Regions from separate parts of the Undibacterium sp. MH2W genome, predicted to be linked through region 1. Evidence: riboswitches for the same ligand, from Rfam matches in the RefSeq annotation. Region 1 holds a riboswitch; each other region holds the start of a gene.
The links. Region 1 has a riboswitch for cobalamin ahead of bluB (5,6-dimethylbenzimidazole synthase). Riboswitches for the same ligand answer to the same signal wherever they lie in the genome.

Region 1 (4,557 bases):
CATTTTTAGAATGTCGTCCCCCATACTTTGCAAATTGGCAGCATTCCCTTTCCGGGTGAAGAGTGCCGTGCTCGAGATCGCGATCGGACCTAACATCACCATCAGTTTTTCTCGCTCTTCGGAGCGCCCAACAGTAAAAAGCAGCGTATTCGGCTCTTCTAAAAGCGCTTTGAATCCACGAGCCCACGGTACCACCTGAATCTTGGTGTTGCCTCCAGCGCTAACGGGAAGACGGGACTGAATTGCACGCACGACTTCCACTGCCATTCCATCGACTTTTTGTGTATTTCCAAACGACACCGGAGGCCAGTCTTCCGTGAATATCTGTAGTTCTTGTGCAAATACAGGTGACGCAAATAAACACCAGAAAACCAAAAGACAACGCAATGCCATCGTGCGATGTGATGCATGCCATTCCGAGAGGAGGTTGCTTAGTCGAGCCATAGTGATATGTCGTCCTAAAAAGCAATGGTGTGTCTTTTTGTTGTTTCAAAAGTTAAAAAAAGTTTCTTGGCCGTACTGCTACCTGACATTGCTCGGAGCATCGTTCATGATGGAAACAATGAAACGGCAACGCCTTTTACGCACCAGATTCGTTAGACCGAGTAATCCAGTTCCGGCTGCTGGCGATGCGTTGCTTTAATCAGTATAGATGTTTTCATTGTTTTTGCTGATCTTTATTACTCCGATAATGTATGCGTTTTGCCTTTGCTGGTTGTGACCGTAATCTTGCTTTGTTCGAAGCAGTACAACATGCCGGATGGCAACCCGTAAAAATTTTTACGGTATCTCATGATGAGAAAAGCACACATAGCAACGGGTTATTGACCCTTGCACGCCATACCTCGATCCCCTTGCAATACACGCCGATTCAGCGTCAAGACTTCATTGACTTAAAGGAAGATGGCTGTGACGTACTGATCGTAGGTAGCTACGACTTTAAAATTCCTCCATGGCAAGAATATTTGCGTTATGCGATTAATTTTCATCCGTCGCCCCTGCCCACTGGGCGAGGTCCTTACCCACTGGTAAATGCAATTTTGCATCAGCATCGCTATTGGGCGGTGAGTTGTCATCGCATCGATGCGGGCTACGATACCGGCGCAATCCTCGCAGATGAAACATTTACATTAGACCAATTTGAATCGCACGAGAGTTTGCAAATCAAAGTGCAGATGGCAGCGGCGCGTCTTGCGACCAAGGTGATAAATGATTTTGTTGCATTGTGGGATGGGGCAAAAATTCAACCAGAGGGCGATTACTGGCCGCTCTTTTCGGTGGAAGATCGAACCATTGATTTTGCCGAGACAGTGCATCGGATCCGCTTACAGTTACGCGCATTTTGTCGGTTGGAATGTTTCGCAATGTTGTCTCACCGCCCGGTGCGTATTCGTCAGGGCTACGCTTGGCATGAGTCACACAACGAGCCCATTGGTACGATTGTGCATAACTATGCGGGACAGATTGTTATTGCATGCAAAGATGGATTTGTCGTGTTTTCTGACTGGTATTTTTCTCCTACGTAGTGTCATTTCAACCCGTCAGATACCACGCTGATTTCACTTTCATACAAAGACGCAAAATACCCATACAGAGCGATCCAAAACGATACATAAGACGGAATGTAATGTTGCATCATAGACAGACAATGATGCATGAAAGAAAGCGATACGTGCATCGACAGATGGTGGAGTTCGTAGCTACTTTCTTGAAAGAAATGAAGCCTAGTGCAGCGCACCCAAGAGAACACACGAGAGCAACCAAAAAGAAATGATAAGAGAACACTATGCATTTTGCATTCACTGGATGCGACAGAAATCTAAAGCTGTTTGAGACCCTGATCCAAGCTGGTTGGCAGCCAGTGAAACTGTTTTCTGCGCCCGAAATTAATTTGCTTAGTGCAAATAAGGCATTGGTAGCGCTCGCTCAGCTAAAAAAGATTCCAATTCAGTTATCGAAAATGATGCCGTCGGATATGCAGGATCTGAAAGAAGCAGGATGTGAAGTCTTGGTGGTTGGTAGTTACAACTGGCGTATTCCTGAATGGCGAGATAGCTTACCCTTTGCGATTAATTTTCATCCTGCACCACTTCCAATGGGACGCGGTCCCTATCCCATGGTGAATGCGATCTTAAACGATCACACTCGATGGGGCATCACCTGTCATAAAATCGAGCGTGAATTTGATACGGGTGCCATTCTGGACAGAGAACTATTTGATATCGATGAGGACGAAACACACGAGAGTCTGAATATCAAATTGCAGATGGCTGCTGGACGGTTAGGTTTACGGATAGCCCACCAATTCATCAACAGTTGGCAAGCAGCGACAGCGCAAGGTGAGGGGCAATACTGGCCTTTGTTCACTGAAGAAGAACGTACCTTGCATTTTGATCAGCCTGTCGCCCGTATTCAAAAGCAATTACGAGCATTCGGACAGGTGGAGTGTATCGCGGACGTGAATCAAAAACGTATCCAGGTCAAAGCAGGCTTTGCTTGGCCTGAGCCACATACTCATCAGTCTGGAAGTGTTGTGCACGTCAATGGCATGACCGTCGTCATCGCTTGCGTCGACGGGTATGTCGCATTAAATGAATGGCATCTCAGTCCTAGCTTGTAACGATGCTGCTTGACAGCCCAACTGGTTCCGATAGATCATCGCGCCCTTCAGGTGCCGGACAATGATTGTCTGGAGAATCGGGAAGGCGGTGTGAGTCCGCCACGTGCCCAACGCTGTATGGAGGATGATACTGACGGTAGACCACTGTAACAAGCCATGTTGCGGGAAGGTGTCAGTATCAGATGAATCTAAGTCAGAAGACCGGCCTGAATCGTATCCAGGGAGCTTGGTCAGGCTACCCCTCATTTTTTGCATTAGGGGAATTCATGCAAACACTACCTGTTTCCGGTATGCCGGATGATCACGCCTTTTCAGAGCAAGCCCGTGAGGCGATTTACCACGCTATTTTTTCTCGACGCGATGTCCGAAGCCAGTTTTTATCCAAGGCGGTGGACGATGAGGTGCTGAGTCGTATCTTAACCGCCGCCCATTTTGCGCCGTCTGTCGGCTTCATGCAGCCGTGGAATTTTCTGCTCGTCAAATCTGACGATGTGAAACTACGCGTCCAGCAAGCGTATCGCTCTGCTAATGCCGAAGCGTTGACGATGTTTGAATGCGACAAACGCAATACCTATCAGCAGCTAAAACTAGAGGGTATTCGCGAAGCTCCCATAGGCATTTGCATTACCTGTGATCGTGAGCGAACGGGGAGCGTTGTCTTGGGGCGTACGCATATGAAAACCATGGACTTATACAGCAGCGTCTGCGCCGTGCAGAATCTGTGGCTCGCCGCCCGAGCGGAGGGGCTGGGCGTGGGGTGGGTCAGTATATTTCATGAGCATGAGCTCCAAGCCGCCCTGGGCATTCCGGCGCATATTGTTCCCATTGCTTATCTCTGCGTTGGCTATGTCAGCCATTTTTATCCCAAGCCAGAGTTGGAATCCAAAGGATGGTTGCCGCGATTACCGATCGAAGAATTGGTGTATGTTGATCAATGGGGGCAAACCGACGGCAGTCTGCCGCTGATGCGTTATTTAAAACGCGATCAACAACGCGCGCAAGAGATTGCTCACCGGGCAGGAGGTCAATGCAGCAAAGCGGAAAAGTCATCCTAAAATGACTTATGATGTCGTGTCGCATAGGCTAACTTTTATCCGGGGAACATCAACATGCTCACCATTTTAGGTAAATCACCGTCAATTAATGTCCGCAAAGTATTGTGGACGTGTGCTGAAATCGGTCTCCCGTTTCAGCAAGAACAATATGGTGCTGGTACGGCGCAGTCAGTCACGACGCCGGAGTTTATGCGCCTCAATCCTAACGCCATGGTGCCCGTCATTCTTGATGGGGATTTTGTCTTGTGGGAGTCGAATGTAATATGCCGCTACCTTGCTGGCACACATGCACGGTCGGATTTGCTGCCGACCGATCCACGCGCCAGAGCGCAGGTGGAGCAGTGGATGGACTGGCAGGCAACCGAGTTGAATAATTCATGGCGATATGCATTTATGGCGCTGGTTAGAAAGAGCCCTGCCCATACAGATCAAAAGGCTGTCGCCATGAGTATCGAGCAGTGGAACCGACACATGTCGATCCTCGAAGCGCAATTGCAAAAGACGGGTGCCTACGCCGTCGGTGAAGCCTTCACGCTTGCCGACATTGTGCTCGGTTTGTCGACACATCGCTGGATATCAATGCCGATGGATCGACCAGCACTTCCCGCCGTTAATGCGTACTATGAACGCTTGAGTCTACGTTCTGGCTTCATGCAACACGGGCGCAATGGCCAGCCCTGATTATTCGCTTGTCGTTGCACGCACCGCCAAATGTGCACTGATCGCAGCATGCGCAATGAGATCGATGGCGGGGCGGGGTTTGCCTTGTTTATCGATCCACACTTTCGGCGTCAATGCGCCAGACAAGGAAATGCTCTCACCGTCGTCGAGGCTGAGTAACAGGCTGCGGATCTGATCGTTAAACGCAATCACATTGCACAT
Region 2 (4,557 bases), on a different contig from region 1:
CCAGACAATGCCAATGTGGCACCGGTAATAAATCCAGTGAAAGCACGGCCGAGACGGAGTTCCAATAAACTCGCCGCCAACGATGACGGTTCGCCATGCACTAATTCAAATACTGCATGCCACAGTTCACTAAGCGTCAGGCTGACAGAGCCACACAGACAAGCCGTGATCAAGCTCGCGAGCGCAAACAGTCCTAACGCAGGCAAAATAACGGCAGCACTTTGTAGTACCGGTATCGCTCGGCGATCGGGGTGCTGACGATGAGAAAAAAAAGACATTGGTGTTATGCCCAAACCCAAAAAAAGGGAGAACGCGCATGAACGCCTGCGACAGTTCTTACCCATTACTTCAACCACACATCGATTGATAACAATAGCGCTTTCACATAACCAAACATGCGTTATCTGTCATCCATCGCCACAACGACTGCGCCACATCGACACTAGATCTTATTGAAGAATCTACGCCGCTTCGCTTTTCTTCTTAAACCTGTTAGGGCTTACCGACTAAAGCGTGTCACGACGCAGATTCCAATAACAACTGACTTATTTAAAACCGTAGTTCAAACCAACATACACATTAGAACGCGGTGTGTTGTAACCGTAGGCAAAGGCATACTCTTTATTGAATACGTTATTCCAACGCGCCAATAACGACAGGTCTTTTGTGAGCGCGTAAGTGCCATACAAATTCATCAGACCATAACCGCCCAAGGATTTCTTGTTGGCGATATCATCAAAGCGGTCACCAGAAAACAAGGTTTCAACACCCAACTTGGCTTGTGCGATGCTGTATTCTGCGCCAAAACTAGCATGACGTTTTGCGCGGCGCGCCAGACGTTTACCGGTGGTATCGTCCTCAGGATTTTGGAAATCAATCGAACCACGTAATACGAGGTCATTCAATCGCGTATTGCCACCCAAGGTAATCCCAGACATCGTTGCGCGATCAACATTGTAAGCACATCCGTATGGATGCGTTGACTGCAGTACTGGGCATGTTGACTCATAGACCAATAAATTCGTCGCTTTGTTGTGATACACAACCGCGCTGAACTGGGTCGTATCGTGTTCATAGTACACACCCGCCTCAGCATTTTTCGCTTTTTCTGGCTGGTTGGTTGCGATGCCATATCCTGGGTAATACAGATCATTAAATGTCGGCGCACGGAAGCTTGTACCAAAACTCGCGTTCACACGCCAATCTGGTGTCAGACGATAACCATAGGCAACGCTGCCGGTGGTGTTCGAACCATACACCGAGCTGTCATCGTTGCGGATACTGAGGCTCACCAAATGGACATCTTCCTTCCATACATACGAGGCAGCGAGCGAATTTGTTCGTCTTTTTTTGTTGATATCGGCATTGGAACCAGTCACTTTTTCTTGACGGTTTTCGGCAATCAATTGCAAAACGTCTTTACCGAAGCGAATATCGTTTTGAAGACTAATCAGATTTTGGTGGGTATCGATCTGACTCTGTCCATAGGCACTGTCAGAAAAACCGAGGTCGCCAGATTGAGCGACCTGTAACTTCGCCGTCCAGATGTCATTGACTTGGGCTTTGGCGTAGACCGCGATTGTTTGTAACTCTTCGACACTATGGTCATCATACGAAGGACCTGAATCATACTGAGCGTTCAAGCGGCTTTGAGTGAATGTCGCACCCGCTTCGTAGCCCGGCGCAAATTGCCAGTTAAAACGGCCACTCGCGCTATCAAGCTTATAACCGTCTTTGTCTGCGTTATAGGTGTAAGGACCCGCATTCGGGTTCGTCGCAGAAAAACCGCTGTTATTTTCATGTCCTACATTGAGTGCATAACTGAAATCATTGCCTGACACCCCCGAAGAGCCAGAGACACCCGCTTGCATTTTGCGCAATCCATAGCTACCCGCACCGACAGATGCCGTCAGTGCTGCTGGGCCATTACCTTTTTTGGTAAAGATCTGAATGACACCGCCAACAGCATCGGCACCATACAAACTCGACAATGGGCCATATACGATTTCAATATGATCAATTTGTGACAGTGGGATTGTTTCCCAGCTCGCACCGCCGAGCGTTGACGAACCGAAACGGACGCCATCAATCAGAACAACGTTTTGTGCATTGCTACCGCCACGCATAAAAACGGAAGCAGTCGCGCCAGCACCGCCATTTGTGGAAATCTCAATACCACGTTGCTGCTGTAAGAGGTCTACTAAGGATTCGGAACCTGCTTGCGCAATTTGTTCCGAAGTAATCACGACGTTGTCCGCCAGAACATCTTTTGCGGCCTGAACCTGACGTCCAGCCGTCACGATGACGTTTTGCGTAGCACTGTCGGACTTAGATTGTGCTGAAGAAATTGCTGGGAAAGCGGCGGCCACGGCCAATGCCATAGCGATAGGTTTTAAAACAAGATTCATGCTAATGAGAAAAAAAGGTCATGCCGCCAACGTCCCCGCAGGCAGCATCGAACAAAATAATGACGAAATGGGTGGTTGGGTTGGGTGTCGTCTCTATCACGACATCACCGACAGATGTCAGCGCTCAACGAAACGCCCCGTTCGTATTACTTCACGTATTCTGGCCGGTATCCGGGCTGACAAATATCACTATCTGACCTTCCCATGCAGACAAGCACAGTGGTATTGCAAGATAGCTGGCTCAGCGTAAAGCTGGGCGATTTGTACACCGTTGCGGGGGCAGCACATTCCTGTTATTTCCCAATAGCAATTCACAAGCTGGGGTAAACCCGCTTACGTCTTGTTACTGAAAATACATCATGTTTCCCGTTTAACCGCAAACATGAACATGTTTGCGAGCACCAAAACCCCTTCATTCTATAGATGGATGGCGCTCTGGGCAAGCCAAGTCTCTGCGACGAATGCCTCAGATACCTGTGAGGAACCCTATACGCCCATCATTCCATGGCACGTTGTGAGGCGGAATTGAGCGAAAAAGACGAAATACGGGCAAGGGACACACCCAATGCAAGCTTCTTATGCATGCGTCATTTGTTGACTTGTCATAGAAACCCATGCGCTGATTAATTCACCATCGCTGCTTGGAAGACCTGTTAACGCCACACCAACGCGATAAAAATCACCACTTAGCACGGCATGTTTTACTTCGCACTGACAACTCACTCTGATGAGTTCGGCACGATTGACCAGCGATGGGATCTCAATCACCAAAGGATAGGCAACGCCAGGCACCAAGGTCTGGGTACACTCGAGCAAGAGCCCTGTTTTAGAGATATTGACTGCCTTGCAGAGAAGAATACGGCCGTCTTTGAGTCGAACGCCTGCGCGCCAAGTGACGTTGATTCGGGGGGCTTTTCTTAGTTCTATCATATGCTTTAGACCATGAAGGTTCGCATTACGGTTTTTTTACGAAAAATGCCACGTCGAAAAAACACAAGCGCTCAGTGAAATCAAGCATCAGATCAACTCAATGAGATGAACCACCTCGCAATACCTGTTTTTTAAACAACGTCCCACCGAAAAATAGTAGCATCACTCGACTATCTTTGTCTCCGTGCAAGAGCCAAATTCAAACCGCTGTTCCATTTGCGCCACACGTTCTGCAAGGCTGATCAAGGTGTCGCCAGATCGCCAAGCCGACAGAATTTTGATCACGCCTGCATGACAAACAAGTATCGCCTGATCCGTCGATTGCGCCTGCAGGTCAGCAATCAATGCCATGACTCGCTCCACCATCTTGAATAACGTTTCATTTCCACCAGGAGGGTAATGCACGACATCAGCAGCCCACGCGTCAATCTGCTCGCGTGGAATCGCATCCCACGCTTGCATTTCCCAGGTACCAAAATCCAACTCAGCGAGCCGTTGATCAACAATCGGGGAAGGATGTAAATACTGCGCCAGCCCAAGACAGCGAGACAAAGGACTGGAATAGACCGGCAACAACGCAGGCAGATGTTGAAGCAAGCGTGCAGCGCATTGCTGCATGTCTTCATCGCGCGTTGGCACATCAGTCTGCCCGTAGCAAATACCAGGCGGAATCGTCGGTGCTGTGTGGCGAATCAAATAAAGATGCATTGTTAGGCGGGAGCGTGGGCGAGCAGTCCCAGATAGAAAACGACTTCGGTCAGTTGCTGAACGGCACCGAGACAATCGCCGGTATAACCACCAATGCGACGGACGAACAAACGAGCAAACCAAAACGCGGCCATTGGCATCAACACCAATGCCGGTATTAAGCGATCCATCATGATCGGATGCCACCACAGTATGCCTACCAAGGGCAACAGCACACTCAGGCAAGCAATGCCAAACTCATTGGAACTCATATGCTGCGCAAGCGGTTTTGCTTTTCCTTCGAGCTTTGCATAATCGAGTAGCCAAATCAAACTACACGATAATAAACGCGACAGTGGATGTGCAATCAACAGCGCAGGCATCACCAACACAAGCGGCAAGCTCACCAACAGCACGAACTTAAGCAGCAAAAGCAAACAGATACCGATCGTGCCATAGGCACCGATGCGAGAGTCTTTCATGATCTCGAGAACGCGTTCTGGCGTCATCCCTCCGCCGAATCCATCGCAGA
Region 3 (4,557 bases), on a different contig from region 1:
TGCCAATACCCACAATGGCGCCCTCCAACAATCCGATTTCATGTGCCCGCCGCATCGCTTGAACAGCACGCGTTGTGCCTTGGGCTTTCGCCTGTGCGATGACTTCAGGTTCAGCAATGAACTGATGGGTGGTCATCTGAAAGTGCGCGAGACGTGGTTGCGATAAGCCGACACAAATCATTTCGACATCCGCCACAACGCGCGACGTTCTACTGCGAATTGCTCTCAGTGCCGCACGAACCGCCCCCGGATGAAAATCGGTTAAGCCATTAAAATCGAAGTCTGCATTGGCATGAATCATCCGCCTCACAACAGGCCATTGTTCTTCTGTATAGGCATGACTGACGACCTCACGGTCAATCACAGCAAACGAATCATGCTCTATCGCCCGGCCAGCATCGGTTAATTGCTCGGTGATTACATTTTGATGCATGGCTCAGCTCGCTACATTGAGCACTGGTTCAGCATGGGAATGTGCATGATGGTCGTGTTGATGTTCGTGTTGGTGATCGTGATGATGATCGTGCGGGTGATCATGATGATGGTGGGCATCGTCATGGTGATGTCCACCCAATCCATGCTCCACTGCAAAATCTCTGAACTTACAACCATCACACGGCATCGTCACCTGGTGATGACCCTGCTGTAAGTCATGGACGCGCTGCTCCAAGAGTTCAAAGATTTCTTTTTCAAATCCAAAATACGTACTCGCTGCAAAACGTATCTGAGGATATTGCGCTTTTAAATGCGCCACCTGACGCGCAATCCGCTCGACTAAAGTCCCGTTATAAAGGTAATACGGCAGCACCACAATTTGTGTCATCCCTAACATGTGCTGACGCTGCACCACTTTCTCGATGCGCGGATACGTAATGCCAGTGAATGCCAGATCAACCAGTTCATGGTCACTTTCTTCCATCAACCAGCGTGCCATCTTGGCCATATCGCCATTCGCCTGACGATCCGATGAGCCGCGCCCTAAAACAATCACACCTGTTGTTGTCGGGTCTGGCATATCCAAAGACTGCATTGCTTTACGTAACCTTCGCTTGAGGATAGTTAAAATCGGATCGCATGCCGTTAAATGCGGCGCATATAAAAACTGAGTGTGAGGAAAGGCAAGACGAGCACCGTCAATTGCTTGCGGAATGTCCATCTTCACGTGCCCTGCCGCATTGAGAATGAGTGGCAAGACCAACACACGATCGGCATGTTGTGCAGCACGTGCCAGCCCCACGCGCATCGTGATTTCTGAAAACTCAATAAAGCACACCTCGATATGCCATTGCGGTTGACGTAAGCGCCACTGGGCAGCGAATGCCATAATTTCGTCATTACCTGCGGCCTCGCGGGAACCATGTCCGACAAGGAGAATCGTCTCTTTTTTCATAAAATCTCTGTTGAATGGGTGGGCGGTGAAGAAGGCATCGCGACACTGGCGCGACGGAAGCGGTGGGTAAAACTGGCGTCGTAGAGCTTTGATTTAATCAAGGTCGTCCATTGTCTTGCTCCCAATGTGGGACTCGCAATGATCATCGCCTGACTCGCCACTTTCTCGTCACGGCACTGTTGTTGTATCGTTGAAATCGTGCCGCGAATGATTTTTTCCTGATCGGACCAGCTCGCTTTATGCACCACTAACATCGGCGCATCGGGCGACCAGCCAGCAGCAATCAATGACGTCGTGACCCGTCCTAGTAAAGTGATGCTCAAAAAAATGCAGAGCGTCGTGTGATGGCGAGCAAGTTCTTCCAGCGACTCACCTTCAGGCATGGGCGTACGCCCTTCGACGCGGGTAAAGATCACCGTTTGTGTGACTTCAGGTAAGGTCAGACTTTCAACGGCAGCAGCAGCCGAGGCCATGGCAGAGGACACGCCAGGTACCACTTGCACGGCGATACCAGCGGCATCCAATGGCTGAACAACTTCGATCAAGGCACCATAGAGGCTGGGATCGCCGGTTTGCAGACGGATCACCGTGTCATGTTGGTGTGCTTGAGCAATGAGCCACGTTGCCATCTCCTCAAGGGTCATGTCTTTGGAATCTGCGATGACACAACCCGCTGGCGCCCATCGCGTAGCCGCCTCATTGACGAGGGATCCGGCAAACAAAATCGCGCCAGCACGGGCAATCAGATCCCGTCCTTTCACGGTCAATAAATCCGGATCACCAGGACCCGCACCCACAAACCAGACCTGACCTGGCTTGTGGGGAGTGATCACGTCGCTCATACGTCAGCGCGAGAAGGGAGAGATAATGCCGACCGCGATTGATCGGAGATGCACAAGGCAAGCCACTTGCTACCAGAAAAGCGACGAATACCCCATAAAATCGCCAAACTACAAATGGGTTCTAGTAAAACGAGTACCAAATAGCTCGATGCGAATTGTGACCATGCAAGGAATGATGTCTCAGGCTGCGCCAAGGCTAACCAAAACCCCACCATCAACGTGACACCGCTGTAATACATGGCATCGAGTTTGAGTAAGGTCGTCAGACTAACCCTCTTCAAATGACGACCAACGCTGTAATGCATAGCCATGAGTGGCACAGCAAGGCTTAAGCTATTGACGGCCAAGTGCACTAAATCTTGCGGTTCGAATAAGACACCCTGTAAAAGTAAGCCGAGCGCAAAGCCAAACAAGGTGGGGACAAATCCAAAACTGAGATAAATCGGAATCGCCCCAATGAAATGCAATTCGGAGGGCCCCACTTGCATGTGGAACGCCTGCATAAACAGAGAGAAGAAAATCGCCGCCAACGCAGTACGTAAGAGTAAAGTCGGACGACGAAATAACGATGGTAAGTAGCCAAGATACACTGCGGATGCAGTGACAGCAGCAAAAGTTAGTTTAGCCGGGGCAATAATGCCTGGTTCGATATGCATAGCGATTCCTCATCACAAGAGTCAGTCATCGCCAGCGCGTGTACATACTTCACAGAAAAAAATAACCCCTCTCGTTGTTGCACGACACAGCTGAAGCATGCACCTAAGCGCAACGAAGCACACACTGATGCGCAGCCAAAAACAGCCTTGCGCAAAAGCACGACGTTACAAGCGTGACCTGACAAGCATTGAGAGTACAAATGTCATTTTTCACCCGCACACCCGCGTGGCAAAAAATAGCAATTCTGGAGAGGAAATGGATACGGAACGCGTGCGCGTGCACGGATTACGCAAGCATCGCCCACCGCGAAATTGCCGCTAGTACATAAGGCCGGTATCAGGACTGATGAGCGGAAACTATTCCAGCTAACGCGCCTTCCCATGTTCGAAAACACAGTGACATATTGCGTAGCACTAACCGAAGTTAACTCATTTACCTTTGCGGGGGCAGTGCCGGGTTTGCGATGAAAAGACACTCATCAACGCACCGGCTTCCCGTTTAATTCTGTTGCAGATAGCAAAAGAACACCTTAAGACGATATCGATTCTACCCGACTTTTTCCTCAAATTAAAACAACTTCATGTGTTGTTTCTCAACGCAGCGTGTCAATCAGAAAAAATAAGACAACAATGAAAGGAAAATGAAAGGAAAATGAAAACAAAATGAAGGTAAAAAAAAAGCCCGCACGAGGCGGGCTTAAATCCAAATCTTTTGCGGATTTGGAGGAGACAGTTCCACTATATTGCATCGCAACAAAATCAACAACAGCTATTTTTATATATCAGTCATTCATCTTGGTAATAGCTCTCCGTGAAACAGCGATCTCCTCCCTCAACAAGGAATCATCCCACCAAATGCACAGAGATTTTTTTATGCATACGACGTAAGCCCAGCCAGACACCGAACACAATCACAGGCAAGGCCACCCCCGTCAGCACGTCCGGATTAACGTAAAAACCAGCGGCTTTTACCGCTTTACCGACATAGCCCAACAACCCCGTCATGTAATACGAAATCGCGACCACCGACAAACCTTCGACCGATTGCTGAAGCAATACCTGCTGCTTGGCACGCTTACTGAGCGATTGCAAAATCTGGCGGTTTTGCTGTTCCTGCACAATCCCCACCCGCGTTCGCAGCAAATCATTGGTTTGTGCAATCCGTTCCGCCAACGCGACTTGACGACGACCAATCGATTGGCAGGTGTTCATCGCAGGAACCAAACGTCGGTCCATAAACTCGCCAATGGTCGGCATCCCATGGAAATTGATCTCTCGCAGCTCGTCGATACGCATCTGCACCAAATTAAAATACGCCAACGATGCCGAAAAACGGTAATTGTTTTCGAGGGCAATCGCCTCCAGACGGGCCGCTAGCGCGATAATTTTCTGGAGAAGAACCTGTTCACCATCAACATTAAGCGCCATGTCTGCACTCGTTGCTTGTTGGCCGCGCACCATTTCCTCGCATAATTGCGACAACTCCGCTTCAATGATATTGAGCTCAGGTGCCGACTTTTGCGCTGCTGGCAAACCAAGCAATGCCATCATGCGATACGTTTCAATCTCTAACACGCGTTGAATCATCCGGCTTGCCTGATGCTCAGTAAATGCTACATCACACAGCACAAAGCGGCTAAACCCGTCAGGGTGAATCAAAAAGTCAGTC

Region 2: linked by a shared signal. The riboswitch ahead of ACO0K2_RS03720 (TonB-dependent receptor domain-containing protein) and the one ahead of bluB (5,6-dimethylbenzimidazole synthase) in region 1 are both predicted to bind cobalamin.
Region 3: linked by a shared signal. The riboswitch ahead of ACO0K2_RS02165 (energy-coupling factor ABC transporter permease) and the one ahead of bluB (5,6-dimethylbenzimidazole synthase) in region 1 are both predicted to bind cobalamin.

Annotation. Positions count from the first base shown of each region.
Region 1 covers NZ_JBMPPA010000002.1:736,772-741,328, forward strand. Annotated here, with positions in the region: gene ACO0K2_RS07580 (substrate-binding periplasmic protein) at 1-444, opposite strand, end outside; gene ACO0K2_RS07585 (formyltransferase family protein) at 696-1,526, shown strand; gene ACO0K2_RS07590 (formyltransferase family protein) at 1,787-2,620, shown strand; cobalamin riboswitch at 2,653-2,844, shown strand; gene bluB (5,6-dimethylbenzimidazole synthase) at 2,887-3,675, shown strand; gene ACO0K2_RS07600 (glutathione S-transferase family protein) at 3,730-4,356, shown strand; gene ACO0K2_RS07605 (single-stranded DNA-binding protein) at 4,357-4,557, opposite strand, start outside.
Region 2 covers NZ_JBMPPA010000001.1:875,223-879,779, reverse strand. Annotated here, with positions in the region: gene ACO0K2_RS03725 (FecCD family ABC transporter permease) at 1-278, opposite strand, end outside; gene ACO0K2_RS03720 (TonB-dependent receptor domain-containing protein) at 546-2,408, opposite strand; cobalamin riboswitch at 2,554-2,829, opposite strand; gene ACO0K2_RS03715 (PilZ domain-containing protein) at 2,985-3,338, opposite strand; gene ACO0K2_RS03710 (histidine phosphatase family protein) at 3,501-4,034, opposite strand; gene ACO0K2_RS03705 (adenosylcobinamide-GDP ribazoletransferase) at 4,049-4,557, opposite strand, start outside.
Region 3 covers NZ_JBMPPA010000001.1:505,696-510,252, reverse strand. Annotated here, with positions in the region: gene ACO0K2_RS02180 (precorrin-8X methylmutase) at 1-433, opposite strand, end outside; gene ACO0K2_RS02175 (sirohydrochlorin chelatase) at 437-1,390, opposite strand; gene cobM (precorrin-4 C(11)-methyltransferase) at 1,387-2,232, opposite strand; gene ACO0K2_RS02165 (energy-coupling factor ABC transporter permease) at 2,229-2,888, opposite strand; cobalamin riboswitch at 3,201-3,435, opposite strand; gene ACO0K2_RS02160 (DUF3422 family protein) at 3,732-4,557, opposite strand, start outside.